4 regions of the Janthinobacterium rivuli genome follow, and region 4 is predicted to be linked to each of the others. Evidence: predicted binding sites of a transcription regulator. Region 4 holds the regulator's gene; each other region holds the start of a gene.
What was found. The regulator sigma-54, encoded in region 4, starts transcription at its own class of promoters, with help from an activator protein. The targets are predictions, from matches to a motif close to TGGCANGNAANCTGCTTT.
Positions count from the first base shown of each region.

Region 1 (3,137 bases), 620 kb from region 4:
CGGCGCAATTCCTCGCAGAACTGCTTGTCGGTGAAGGAAGCGAGCTTGCCGCCATCCTTGCCGAACTGCGGCTTGACCTGGATCAAGCCGTTGGCCAGATCCTTCTTCCAGTACACGTGGTCAAACGTATGCGTGCCGAATGCATGGCCTTCGGCGACCCTGGCTTTCCAGTACGGCGCCCACGAGGCATCGAGCGAATAGTCGCCGCGCGTGGTCTTTTCATTGGCCAGGAAGAAAGTTGCCTTCACATGGCGCTGATTGAGCACGTCGGCGATCAGCTGCGCTTGCGACTGGCTGCCCGTGTCGAAGGTCATGTAGATCGTGCCCTTGCAAGCGGCCGGGGCCGAAGATGCGGCTGGAGCCTGTGCGGCTTGGGCTGCCGGCACCGGTGCGGCGGCATGCGCGGGCGACAGCATGGCGCTGGCGCACAGCAGCATGGCGGGCACGCAGCCCGCGAAAGTGAGGCGTTTCATCATCACACCCGCCATCACATGCGCGGCGAGTGGGTGGCGAAATACACGCCATGGGGCGAGCGGCCCACCGGTATGGTCTTGATGACCTTGCGCGTGGTCAGATCGATCACGGCTACTTTCTTGATCCAGCGCAGGGTCACCCACATGGTCTTGCCGTCCGGGGTGATTTCCATGCAATCGGGGCCGCCCGGCACATTGATGGTGCCCACATTTTCCAGGGTTTGCTGGTCGATGATGTTGATGGTGTTCGACACGCGGTTCGAGACGAACGTCATGCGGTTGTCGCCCAGCGCGCGGAAATTGTGCGTGCCGGCGCCCGCCTTGATGCGCTTGACGGTCTTTTGCGTGCGCCAGTCGATCACTTCCACGTAATCGCTGCCCATGATGCCGACCAGCAAATGCTTGCCATCGGGCGTCATCGTGATGCCGGCCGGCGCCGGGCCGACAGGCATCGTCCATTTGACGGTTTGCGTGGCCAGATCGATGGCGCTGACCTGGTTGCTGCCCTGCTGCGTAATGAAGGCCATGGTGCTGTCGGCCGTGAACGCCATGTGGCTAGGCAGTTTCGGCAGCGGGATGCGCTTGGCCAGGGTCAGGTTCTTGCCGTCGTAGCGGTACAGGTCGATGCGGTCCAGGCGCAGCGAATTCGAAATGAACCATTTCTGGTCCGGCGAAAAACCGATCTGGTACGGGTCGAGGATGTTGCTGATGCGGCGCTGGATCTGGCCCGAGACGGGGTCGAGGAAAATCAGCTCGTTGCCGACGGAACTGGCGACGATCAGCGACTTGCCGTCCGGCGTTTCCATCAGATGATGCGGTTCCTTGCCGACGGCAAAGGTCGACAGGGGAGCATAGGTTTTCTGGTCCAGCAGTTGCACCGTGGCATCACGGGAATTGAGCACCACCACCACTTCGGCTTGCGCCGTCGATATTGCGGAAACCAGGCACAGCGAGGAAAAAACAAGGCGGCGTAGACTGCGGAACATGGAAGAAATCACTGTTAAATACAAAACATGCATTTTACGTGGAACACTGTATTTATTGTGCGAAATCCCCCCTTAAATGCTGCCGGCAGCCACACATCGCCATAATTTCCGTTTTTTCCCTGTGTCGGGCCTGGAATGGCGCTTTGCAACTCATTGCTCTACAATCTGAAGCTTTCATCGCCTACACAAGGATTATCATGACCACCACCACTACCGCTTCCGGCCTGCAATACATCGATACCGTCGTTGGCGAAGGCGCTGAAGCGCAAGCCGGCAACAATGTTGTCGTGCATTACACGGGCTGGCTGCAGAACGACGACGGCAGCGCCGGCTCGAAATTTGACTCGAGCAAGGACCGCAACGATCCATTCGAATTCCCGCTGGGCGCAGGCCGCGTCATCCAGGGTTGGGACGAAGGCGTGCAAGGCATGAAAGTGGGCGGCAAGCGCCAGCTGATCATCCCTGCGGCACTGGGCTATGGCGCACGCGGCGCCGGCGGCGTGATTCCACCGAACGCCACCCTGATTTTCGACGTCGAACTGCTGGGCGTATAAGAACCGACTCCGCAGCGCTGAAGCGACTGTACCGGCGCCGCCCCTGTTCACGCAGCGGCGGCGTTTTTTGTTTTGAGGGTGTCCTCTAATGCACGGCGCGCTTTTTTCACTATGATGTCAGGCACTGCAGCACGCACGGTGGCCACTCCGCCGGGCCTGCCGCACTTTTCCAGCGATTCCATCAGCACACAGGAGCCATCATGAGTTTACAAGAGCAATTCGAACAAGCGCAGCTCGATTCCAAGACCCTGTCCGAGCGTCCGGACAATATGACCTTGTTGAAAATCTACGCCTTGTTCAAGCAAGCGTCGAGCGGCGACGCCACGGGCGAGCGTCCTGGCATGACCGACTTCGTCAACCGCGCCAAGTTCGACGCCTGGGCGGCCCTGGCCGGCACCTCGAAGGAAGATGCGCAACAGCAATACATCGACCTGATCGAAGACTTGAAGGACTGATCGTCCCTCCCCTGCCCCGGCGCCTGTCGGGGCAGTATAATTTCTGCATGACACCATCACTGATTTCCCAGGTTTCGCTGGCGCATGCCGCCGACCTGCCCCGTTTGTTCGACGTCTGGCACCTGTCCGTACGCGCCACCCACGATTTCCTCGCCGATAGCGATATCGCCTTCCTGATGCCCTTCGTACGCGAAGAGCTGGCCAGAGTGACGGCCGAACGCCTGCTGCATGTGCTGCGCGCCGATGACGGCGTCGCTTACGCCTTCCTGTGCGTCGAGCACGCCAGGATCGAAATGCTGTTCGTGCATCCGGACCGGCGCGGCAGCGGTGCCGGCCGCAATCTGGTCCAGTACGCCATCGTCAAGCTGCAAGCCACGGCCGTCGACGTCAACGAACACAACACGCAGGCGCATGGCTTTTACCGCCACCTGGGCTTTACCGTGGAAAACCGCTCGCCGCTTGACCCGTTCGGCAAGCCTTTCCCCATTTTGCACCTGAAACTGGCCGAAAACGGCTAAAAACTCACCAAAAACCACAAAAACAGGCTGTTAACGCAAAAGTGGCTACCAAAATGGTAGCCACTTTTTCATGTTGAAACGGCGTTAACACTTACTTCTTGGCTGCCGCCAGCGCCTGCGCGATCCAGCCGTCAAACTTTTGCTGGTGGAA
Region 1 is NZ_CP121464.1:1,436,114-1,439,250, reverse strand. It holds gene P9875_RS06535 (polysaccharide deacetylase family protein) at 1-476, opposite strand, end outside; gene P9875_RS06530 (beta-propeller fold lactonase family protein) at 488-1,459, opposite strand; gene P9875_RS06525 (FKBP-type peptidyl-prolyl cis-trans isomerase) at 1,657-2,013, shown strand; gene P9875_RS06520 (acyl-CoA-binding protein) at 2,214-2,468, shown strand; gene P9875_RS06515 (GNAT family N-acetyltransferase) at 2,516-2,986, shown strand; gene proX (glycine betaine/L-proline ABC transporter substrate-binding protein ProX) at 3,078-3,137, opposite strand, start outside.
Region 1: a site for sigma-54 is predicted at 1,486-1,503, ahead of P9875_RS06530 (beta-propeller fold lactonase family protein). Genes of this name have one in related genera too.

Region 2 (3,137 bases), 1.1 Mb from region 4:
TGCATGTCCGTCGAAGAGGCAGTCAAGGCTGCGGAAACCCTGGGCGGCCCGGTGTGGGTCGTCAAGGCACAGATCCACGCAGGTGGCCGCGGCAAGGGCGGCGGCGTGAAAGTGGCAAAATCGATCGAGCAAGTCAAGGAATACGCTGACCAGATCATGGGCATGCAGCTGATCACGCATCAGACCAGCGCCGAAGGCCAGAAAGTCAACCGCCTGCTGGTGGAAGAAGGCGCCGACATCAAACAAGAACTGTACGTTTCGCTGGTCACCGACCGCGTTACCCAGAAAATCGTCCTGATGGCGTCGTCCGAAGGCGGCATGGACATCGAAGAGGTGGCCGAGAGCCACCCTGAGAAGATCCACCACGTCACCATCGATCCAGGCACCGGCCTGACCGATGCCCAGGCAGACGACATCGCCGCCAAAATCGGCGTGCCTGCCGGCTCCATCGCCGACGCGCGCGTCAACCTGCAAGGCCTGTACAAAGCATACTGGGAAACCGACTGCTCGCTGGCCGAGATCAACCCGCTGATCGTTACCGGCAGCGGCAAAGTCATCGCTCTGGACGCCAAGTTCAACTTTGACCCGAACGCCCTGTTCCGTCATCCGGAAATCGTCGCCCTGCGCGATCTGGACGAAGAAGATCCAGCTGAAATCGAAGCGTCGAAATTCGACCTGGCCTACATTTCGCTCGACGGCAACATCGGTTGCCTGGTGAACGGCGCCGGCCTGGCCATGGCCACCATGGACACGATTAAACTGTTCGGCGGCGAGCCAGCCAACTTCCTGGACGTCGGCGGCGGCGCCACGGCGGAAAAAGTCACCGAAGCGTTCAAGATCATGCTGAAAAACCCAGGCCTGAAAGCCATCCTGGTGAACATTTTCGGCGGCATCATGCGTTGCGACGTGATCGCTGAAGGCGTCATCGCCGCAGTGAAAGCCGTCTCGCTGAACGTGCCACTGGTCGTGCGCATGAAGGGCACCAACGAAGACCTGGGCAAAAAGATGCTGGCCGATTCCGGTCTGCCTATCATCGCAGCCGACACCATGGAAGATGCAGCCAAGAGCGTCGTTGCCGCTGCTGCCGGTCAAGCTTAATTAAGGAATCAACATGTCCATTCTGATCAATAAAGATACCAAAGTCGTTACCCAAGGGATCACCGGCAAGACCGGCCAGTTCCACACCCGCGGTTGCCGCGACTACGCGAACGGCAAAGCTGCCTTCGTGGCAGGCGTGAACCCGAAGAAAGCCGGCGAAGATTTCGAAGGCATTCCTATTTTCGCTAACGTGACCGAAGCGAAAAAAGAAACCGGCGCCAACGTTTCCGTGATCTACGTACCGCCAGCAGGCGCGGCAGCGGCGATCTGGGAAGCTGTCGAAGCTGAAATGGATCTGGCCATTTGCATCACCGAAGGCATTCCTGTCCGCGACATGATGGCTCTGAAAGACCGCATGGCCAAAGCCAACAGCAAAACCTTGCTGCTGGGCCCTAACTGCCCAGGCCTGATCACGCCAGACGAAATCAAGATCGGCATCATGCCAGGTCACATCCACAAGAAGGGCCGTATCGGCGTGGTGTCGCGTTCGGGCACCCTGACCTATGAAGCAGTGGGTCAGCTGACCGCACTGGGCCTGGGCCAATCGTCGGCAGTCGGCATCGGCGGCGACCCGATCAACGGTCTGAAGCACATCGACATCATGAAGATGTTCAATGACGATCCAGATACCGACGCGGTCATCATGATCGGCGAAATCGGCGGTCCTGACGAAGCCAACGCGGCTTATTGGATCAAAGACAACATGAAAAAACCGGTCGTCGGCTTCATCGCTGGCGTGACCGCTCCTCCAGGCAAGCGCATGGGCCACGCCGGCGCGCTGATCTCGGGCGGTGCCGATACGGCACAAGCCAAGCTGGAAATCATGGAAGCTTGCGGCATCACCGTGACCAAAAACCCGTCGGAAATGGCGCGTCTGCTGAAAGCCATGCTGTAATTTCAGCCTGGTTACCGCAGTACAAAAAAGGAGCTTCGGCTCCTTTTTTTGTCCGCAAGACAGGCCGATTCCCGGCCTGGGCGGACGATGCTGGTCCGAACCTGCCCAAATGTGTCGCTTTTCTTTCCATGCGTGCCGCCGCTGCCCGGGCGCGCCGCTGGCATGGCGCTTGCAACGTACCTGGCGTGAGCAATGCACCATGGGAGGATACGATGCGCGCGCAAAGCGGATTTACCCTGATAGAACTGATGATCGTGGTGGCCATCGCCGGCATCCTGGCGGCCGTGGCCATTCCCCAGTATGGCGACTACACGATGCGGGCCAAGGTCAGCAATGTGCTGGCGGCCGCTGCCCCGTTAAAAACGGCCGTGGCCCTGTGCGTGCAGGAAAACGGCGGCGAGGCGGCCGCCTGCAGCACGCCCACCCAGGCCGTGCCCAGCGCCATTCCCGTGTTCAGTGCCACGCGCGAAGTGGCCAGCGCCACGGTGAATAAGGGCGATATCGTGCTGACCCTGGCGGCCGACCTGGGCACCGGTATCGGTGGACAAACCGTGACGATGACCATGAAGCCGGGCACGAGCAGTCTGACCTGGTTCAATAGCACCACCGTGACGAATCCGGCGGCGAAGGAAGCGATTACCAAAAACAACATTCCCGACGTGACGCCGACGCTCTAGGTGACGCTTGTCAGCCCGGTATCAGACGATTTTTTGCCGGTCCGCGATCAGCGCTTCATAGGTGAGGTTTTGCAGCAGGGTGTAGTGGGTCGGTTCCAGGTCGATGAATTGCACGCCATATGTGTAGATTTCCGCCACCTCGGCGGCATGGCCGTTCGACGGCTTGCCCACGCTGACGTTCTGGATGCGGGCGCGCGTATTGACGCGCATCTGGTGCTTGTTCGGCTGCACCAGCAGGGTAAAGCTCAGGGCCACGCCCTCATCGTCCGGCGTGAGCATGCCGGGCGCCTCGATTAGCGCGCCCGAGACGCTGAGGTTGACGATGAACACGGGCACGGCCGCCACGTCACGGTAGCTCAGCTGTGCCGGAATGTCCACTTTCACGCGCATGGCCGTGCGCAGGCTGGTGCCCTGAATGGCGTCCGGAAAGCTCAGGTGCACATAGTTGAGCGGGCGGCCAAAGATGC
Region 2 is NZ_CP121464.1:6,023,303-6,026,439, reverse strand. It holds gene sucC (ADP-forming succinate--CoA ligase subunit beta) at 1-1,098, shown strand, start outside; gene sucD (succinate--CoA ligase subunit alpha) at 1,112-1,993, shown strand; gene P9875_RS27335 (pilin) at 2,206-2,670, shown strand; gene P9875_RS27330 (flagellar brake protein) at 2,692-3,137, opposite strand, start outside.
Region 2: a site for sigma-54 is predicted at 2,152-2,169, ahead of P9875_RS27335 (pilin). Genes of this name have one in related genera too.

Region 3 (3,137 bases), 490 kb from region 4:
TCCAAGAAAAGCCTCTAAGCTTCAGTCATACGAGACCGTACCGCAAACCGACACAGGTGGGCGAGATGAGTATTCTAAGGCGCTTGAGAGAACTCGGGAGAAGGAACTCGGCAAATTGGTACCGTAACTTCGGGAAAAGGTACGCCCCGGTAGCTTGATTGGTTTACTCCATGAGGGTGAAAGGGTTGCAATAAACTGGTGGCTGCGACTGTTTAATAAAAACACAGCACTCTGCAAACACGAAAGTGGACGTATAGGGTGTGACGCCTGCCCGGTGCTGGAAGATTAAATGATGGGGTGCAAGCTCTTGATTGAAGTCCCAGTAAACGGCGGCCGTAACTATAACGGTCCTAAGGTAGCGAAATTCCTTGTCGGGTAAGTTCCGACCTGCACGAATGGCGTAACGATGGCCACACTGTCTCCTCCCGAGACTCAGCGAAGTTGAAATGTTTGTGATGATGCAATCTACCCGCGGCTAGACGGAAAGACCCCATGAACCTTTACTGTAGCTTTGCATTGGACTTTGAACCAATCTGTGTAGGATAGGTGGGAGGCTTTGAAGCGGGGACGCTAGTTCTCGTGGAGCCAACCTTGAAATACCACCCTGGTTTGTTTGAGGTTCTAACCTTGGTCCGTTATCCGGATCGGGGACAGTGCATGGTAGGCAGTTTGACTGGGGCGGTCTCCTCCTAAAGTGTAACGGAGGAGTTCGAAGGTACGCTAGATACGGTCGGACATCGTGTTGATAGTGCAATGGCATAAGCGTGCTTAACTGCGAGACTGACAAGTCGAGCAGGTACGAAAGTAGGACATAGTGATCCGGTGGTTCTGTATGGAAGGGCCATCGCTCAACGGATAAAAGGTACTCTGGGGATAACAGGCTGATTCCTCCCAAGAGTTCATATCGACGGGGGAGTTTGGCACCTCGATGTCGGCTCATCACATCCTGGGGCTGTAGCCGGTCCCAAGGGTATGGCTGTTCGCCATTTAAAGTGGTACGTGAGCTGGGTTTAAAACGTCGTGAGACAGTTTGGTCCCTATCTGCCGTGGGCGTTGGAAATTTGAAGGGGGCTGCTCCTAGTACGAGAGGACCGGAGTGGACGAACCTCTGGTGTACCGGTTGTCACGCCAGTGGCATTGCCGGGTAGCTAAGTTCGGAAGAGATAACCGCTGAAAGCATCTAAGCGGGAAACTTGCCTTGAGATGAGATTTCCCAGAGCCTTGAGCTCTTTGAAGGGTCGTTCGAGACCAGGACGTTGATAGGCTGGGTGTGGAAGTGCAGTAATGCATTAAGCTAACCAGTACTAATTGCCCGTACGGCTTGTCCCTATAACCTTAGCAGGTACAGAGGATAAGACGGTACAACGTTGTGCGTTTGTTGATACTACCAGTCATTACCCCAATCTTTGCTTCTTCCAGATTCAGGCTTTGTCGCTCCATCGAGGACAAATGCCAGTACAAGTTATGCCTGATGACCATAGCAAGTTGGTCCCACCCCTTCCCATCCCGAACAGGACCGTGAAACAACTTTGCGCCGATGATAGTGCTGCAACCAGTGTGAAAGTAGGTTATCGTCAGGCTTGTTATTCGAAAAAACCCCTTCCGGTGATCCGGTTGGGGTTTTTTTACGTCTGGTGGTTTTGTCTGGCGCTGTCGGATTACACGTGCGGTGACACAAATACGTGTTGCAGCTGTTCCAAATTGATACATGGGCGGTCGGATGTGGGGCATAAGTGCATGGCATGGCATTTGCTCTTCTTGGGTATTGACTAAAAAACCAAGGAGACCAGCATGACCTATTCCATTCGTACCCTGCTCGGCGTTGCCGCCGCCGGCGCCGTTGCCCTCACTTCCCTGCTGACCTTGCCGCATGCCTATGCGCACGGTAATGTCACGCCGCAAGGCGTCGACACCACCGGCTTGCCCAAGGTGGGCGACAAGTGGCTCGAACAAAACCCGTATCGTGGCAACAAGCTGGCCTTGACTGTAGGCACCTCGGCCTACAACCAGAATTGCGCCCGCTGCCACGGCATCGAAGCCATCTCGGGCGGCATCGCGCCGGACTTGCGCCAGTTGGACCGCGATTGTTTTGGTATCAAGAATGAGACAAAGAAACAGGCTTGCTACAAGGAGACGGACAATTACTACCTGACCACCATCCGCCACGGTAAAGTGCGCAATGGCGCCGTGTACATGCCGCCGTTCGAAGGCGTATTTAATCAGGAAGCCATGTGGGCCATCAAGACCTATCTGGAAACCCGTAGAGAATCGAACTGATCACGAAGGAGTCCCATGCGTTCATTTCAATTCCGCGGCGCGCGCGCGATGATCTCGCTCGCTTGCCTGGCGCTGTGCGCAGCCGCGCCGGCGCGCGCCGACTGGCAGAAAGTGCAGCAGTCGGGCAGCCTGAAAGTGGCTGTGTACAACGAGTTCGCGCCGTTTTCCGACAAGGGGGCGGGCATCGATATCGACATCGCCGAAGCGCTGGCGAAAAAGTTGGGCTTGAAACTGAGCTTGCTGCCATTTCCCGCCGGCGAAAACCTGAACGATGACTTGCGCAATATGGTGTGGAAGGGGCATTACCTCGGTTATGGTCCTGCCGATGTGATGTTGCACGTGCCGGTCGACAAGAAGTTGATGGCGGATAACGACAAGGTCGAGATCTTCGCGCCGTATTACGTGGAAACCGTGCGCCTGGCGCGTAGCGCGCAAGCCGTGCCGCAATTCGATGGCGTCGCTTCGCTGGCTGGCAAGCGCATCGGCGTGGAAAAGGTATCGATCGCCGCCATGCTGATGCTGGGCGAAGATAATGGCAAGTACCGCGACGATGTGCGCATCTTCGATACGGCGGCCGAAGCCTTGCAGCAATTGCAGGCGGGCAAGCTCGACGCCGTGCTGGCCAATCGTTCGGAAATCGAATCGGTGCTGAAAAGCGATCCCGCTTTCCCCTTGAGCGAAGTGGCGTTCGCCCGCTTGCCGCGCGCGGGCTGGGCCGTGGGCCTGGCCGTCAGCAAGCAACAACTCGACGTGGCCAGGTTGCTGCAAGAAGCCATGAACGAGATGGCGGCCACCGGCGAATTGAAAACCATCTTTGAAAAGTATGGCGTGAAGGAAGCGCGGCCGTAACAGTCCATGCT
Region 3 is NZ_CP121464.1:1,310,740-1,313,876, forward strand. It holds rRNA gene P9875_RS05980 (23S ribosomal RNA) at 1-1,329, shown strand, start outside; rRNA gene rrf (5S ribosomal RNA) at 1,468-1,580, shown strand; gene pedF (cytochrome c-550 PedF) at 1,792-2,277, shown strand; gene P9875_RS05995 (substrate-binding periplasmic protein) at 2,293-3,126, shown strand.
Region 3: a site for sigma-54 is predicted at 1,739-1,756, ahead of pedF (cytochrome c-550 PedF). Genes of this name have one in related genera too.

Region 4 (3,137 bases):
CCAGGAAAGAAATAATGGAAAATACACGTTGCGGCAGCACCCTGATCGTTCGCGGTCTGCAAAAAACCTATGGCAAGCGGCAAGTCGTGCATGATGTCTCGCTGCAAGTCGAATGCGGCGAAGTGGTGGGTTTGCTGGGCCCGAACGGCGCCGGCAAGACCACCTCGTTCTACATGATCGTCGGCCTGGTGCCGTCGGACGGCGGCAGCATCGATATCAGCGGCGTGGACATTTCCAGCCTGCCGATTCACCGCCGCGCGCAGATGGGCCTGTCTTACCTGCCGCAGGAAGCGTCCGTTTTCCGCAAGCTGACGGTGGAAGACAATATCCGCGCCGTGCTGGAAATCCAGACCGTCGAAGGCCGTCCTTTGAAGAAGGCCGAGATCGAGGAGCGCCTGGACAAATTGCTGGCCGACTTGCAGATTGAAAAGCTGCGCGAGAACCAGGCCCTGTCCCTGTCTGGCGGCGAGCGCCGCCGCGTGGAAATCGCCCGCGCGCTGGCCACCGATCCCCGTTTCGTGCTGCTCGACGAGCCGTTCGCCGGCGTCGATCCGATCGCCGTGATCGAGATCCAGCGCATCGTGCGTTTCTTGAAGGAGCGCAATATCGGCGTGCTGATCACCGATCATAATGTGCGCGAGACGCTGGGTATCTGCGACCGTGCCTACATCATCAACCAGGGCTCGGTGCTGGCGTCGGGACGCCCCGACGACATCATCGCGAACGAGTCGGTACGCCGGGTCTATCTGGGCGAACACTTCCGCATGTAAGCCAATGAAACAATCATTGCAGCTGCGCACTTCGCAGCACCTGGCACTGACGCCGCAGTTGCAGCAATCGATACGCCTGTTGCAATTGTCTACCCTGGAATTGCACCAGGAGCTAGAGCAACTGCTGACGGACAATCCCTTGCTCGAACGCCTCGACGATCCGCTCGACCGTTCGCTGCGCCTGCTGTCCGATGGCGCCTTGAGTTCCACGGCGGCGCCGGCCGAAGCGCCGCCCCAGCCGCCAGGCCAGGAAGCGCCCGCCGCGCCGGCCGAAGCGGAAACTTTTGATGGCGAGGCGGGCGACAGTCCGGCCGCAGCCGAGGGCGGCGACAGCGACTGGAGCGAGGCGAGCCGGGGCAAGGCGCCCGACGACGAAGATTCGCGTCCGCAGCTGGAGGCCCATCACTGCACCCTGCGCGAACACCTGATGGAGCAGATGCGCGTGACGGTGCTCGAATTGCGCGACCGCGCGCTGGTCGAGCTGATCATCGACGCGCTCGACGACAATGGCTACCTGGAAGAGTCGCTCGACGACATCCTGGCGCGCCTGCCGGAAGAGCTGGAAATCGACGCCGACGAGATGCGCACGGCCTTGTCGCTGCTGCAAAGTTTCGATCCGCCCGGCGTGGGCGCGCGCAATGCGTCCGAATGCCTGGCCCTGCAAATCAAGCGCTTGCCGCACATCGCCATGGTGACGCGGCGCATGGCCCTCGTCATCGTGGAAAAGCACCTGGCCTGGTTTGCCCAGCGCGATTTCAACAAGCTGAAAAAAGCCCTCGATTGCGACGAGGAAGACTTGCGCGAAGCGCAGACGGTGATTCGCCAGTGCAATCCGCATCCGGGCGCCGTGTTCGCCTCGGACGTGTCCGATTACGTGGTGCCCGACGTCGTCGTCAAGCGCGCGCGCAATGGCTGGCAAGTGACCCTGAACAACGATGTGATGCCGCGCCTGCGCGTCAACGCCATGTACGCCAACCTGCTCAAGCAGGGCAAGGGCGAGGGCGCCATGGGCGCACAGTTGCAGGAAGCCAAGTGGCTGATCAAGAATATGCGCCAGCGTTTCGACACCATCCTGCGCGTGGCACAGGCGATAGTAGAAAGACAAAAGAACTTTTTCTCGCATGGGGCCGTTGCCATGCGCCCCCTTGTGCTCCGTGAAATAGCTGATACACTGGGTTTACACGAGAGTACTATCTCGCGGGTAACAACTCAAAAGTACATGCTGACCCCGCACGGCATGTTCGAGTTGAAATATTTCTTTGGTAGCCACGTCGCCACCGAAGCGGGGGGCGAAGCGTCATCGACGGCGATACGGGCATTGATCGTGCAACTGACAGGAGCAGAAGACCCTAAAAATCCTTTATCCGACAGTAAGATTGCGGACATGCTGGGGGAACAAGGCATGGTGATTGCGCGACGTACTGTTGCCAAATACCGGGAAGCGTTGAAAATTCCGCCAGTGAGCCTGCGTAAGTGTTTGTAAGTTTTTTTCGGTTCCTCTGCGGGCCGGATAGGATGGACCGCACGAACCCGATCATCTTTAGGAGTGTGTATGAATCTCACCATCAGCGGACATCATCTCGAAGTGACACCAGCCATCCGTGAATACGTACAAACGAAGCTGGAGCGTGTGAAACGTCATTTCGATCAAGTTATCGATATCGCCGTGATTCTGACCGTGGATAACCTCAAAGAGAAAGAAAAACGTCAAAAGGCTGAAGTCAACCTGCGTCTGAGTGGCAAAACCGTCTATGTGGAAAGCCTGGCGCATGACCTGTATGCCGCAATCGATACCCTGATCGACAAGCTGGACAGGCAAGTGATGAAGTACAAAACCAAAGTGCAAGGGCACGGTAAAGAGGCGATCAAGCATCTGCCAGACAACTCCGAGGAAGACGCCGTCGTCGCCGTTTAAGGCCACCCGCTTCCAGCAGTTGTGATCAACTAAGGGCGCACATCTTGCGCCCTTTTTTGCGCCTGGACCTGTTGAACGCAATCTTCCCCGCGCAGGCGCTAGAATGTTTGCACTTTCACTTCTTTCCTGCCTGCCATGAGCGACTTCGTCCAGACCTCCATCCGCAACCGCACCGGGCACATCGTGCTCGACCGTCCGAAAGCCTTGAATTCCCTGTCGCTGGAGATGGTGCGTGCCTTGAGCGCGGTCCTGCTGGCCTGGCGCGATGATCCGCACGTGGACGCCGTGGTGATCCGTTCCAGCAGCGAAAAAGCCCTGTGCGCCGGCGGTGACATCCGCTTCTTTTACGATGCGGGACTGGCCACGCCGCAAGGCGGCAGCGCCTTGCTGGAAGATTTCTTTACGGAAGAATACGCCTTAAATCATGTGATTCATTTCTATCCGAAACCGTA
Region 4 is NZ_CP121464.1:817,504-820,640, forward strand. It holds gene lptA (lipopolysaccharide transport periplasmic protein LptA) at 1-15, shown strand, start outside; gene lptB (LPS export ABC transporter ATP-binding protein) at 15-770, shown strand; gene P9875_RS03660 (RNA polymerase factor sigma-54) at 775-2,253, shown strand; gene hpf (ribosome hibernation-promoting factor, HPF/YfiA family) at 2,323-2,685, shown strand; gene P9875_RS03670 (enoyl-CoA hydratase/isomerase family protein) at 2,821-3,137, shown strand, end outside.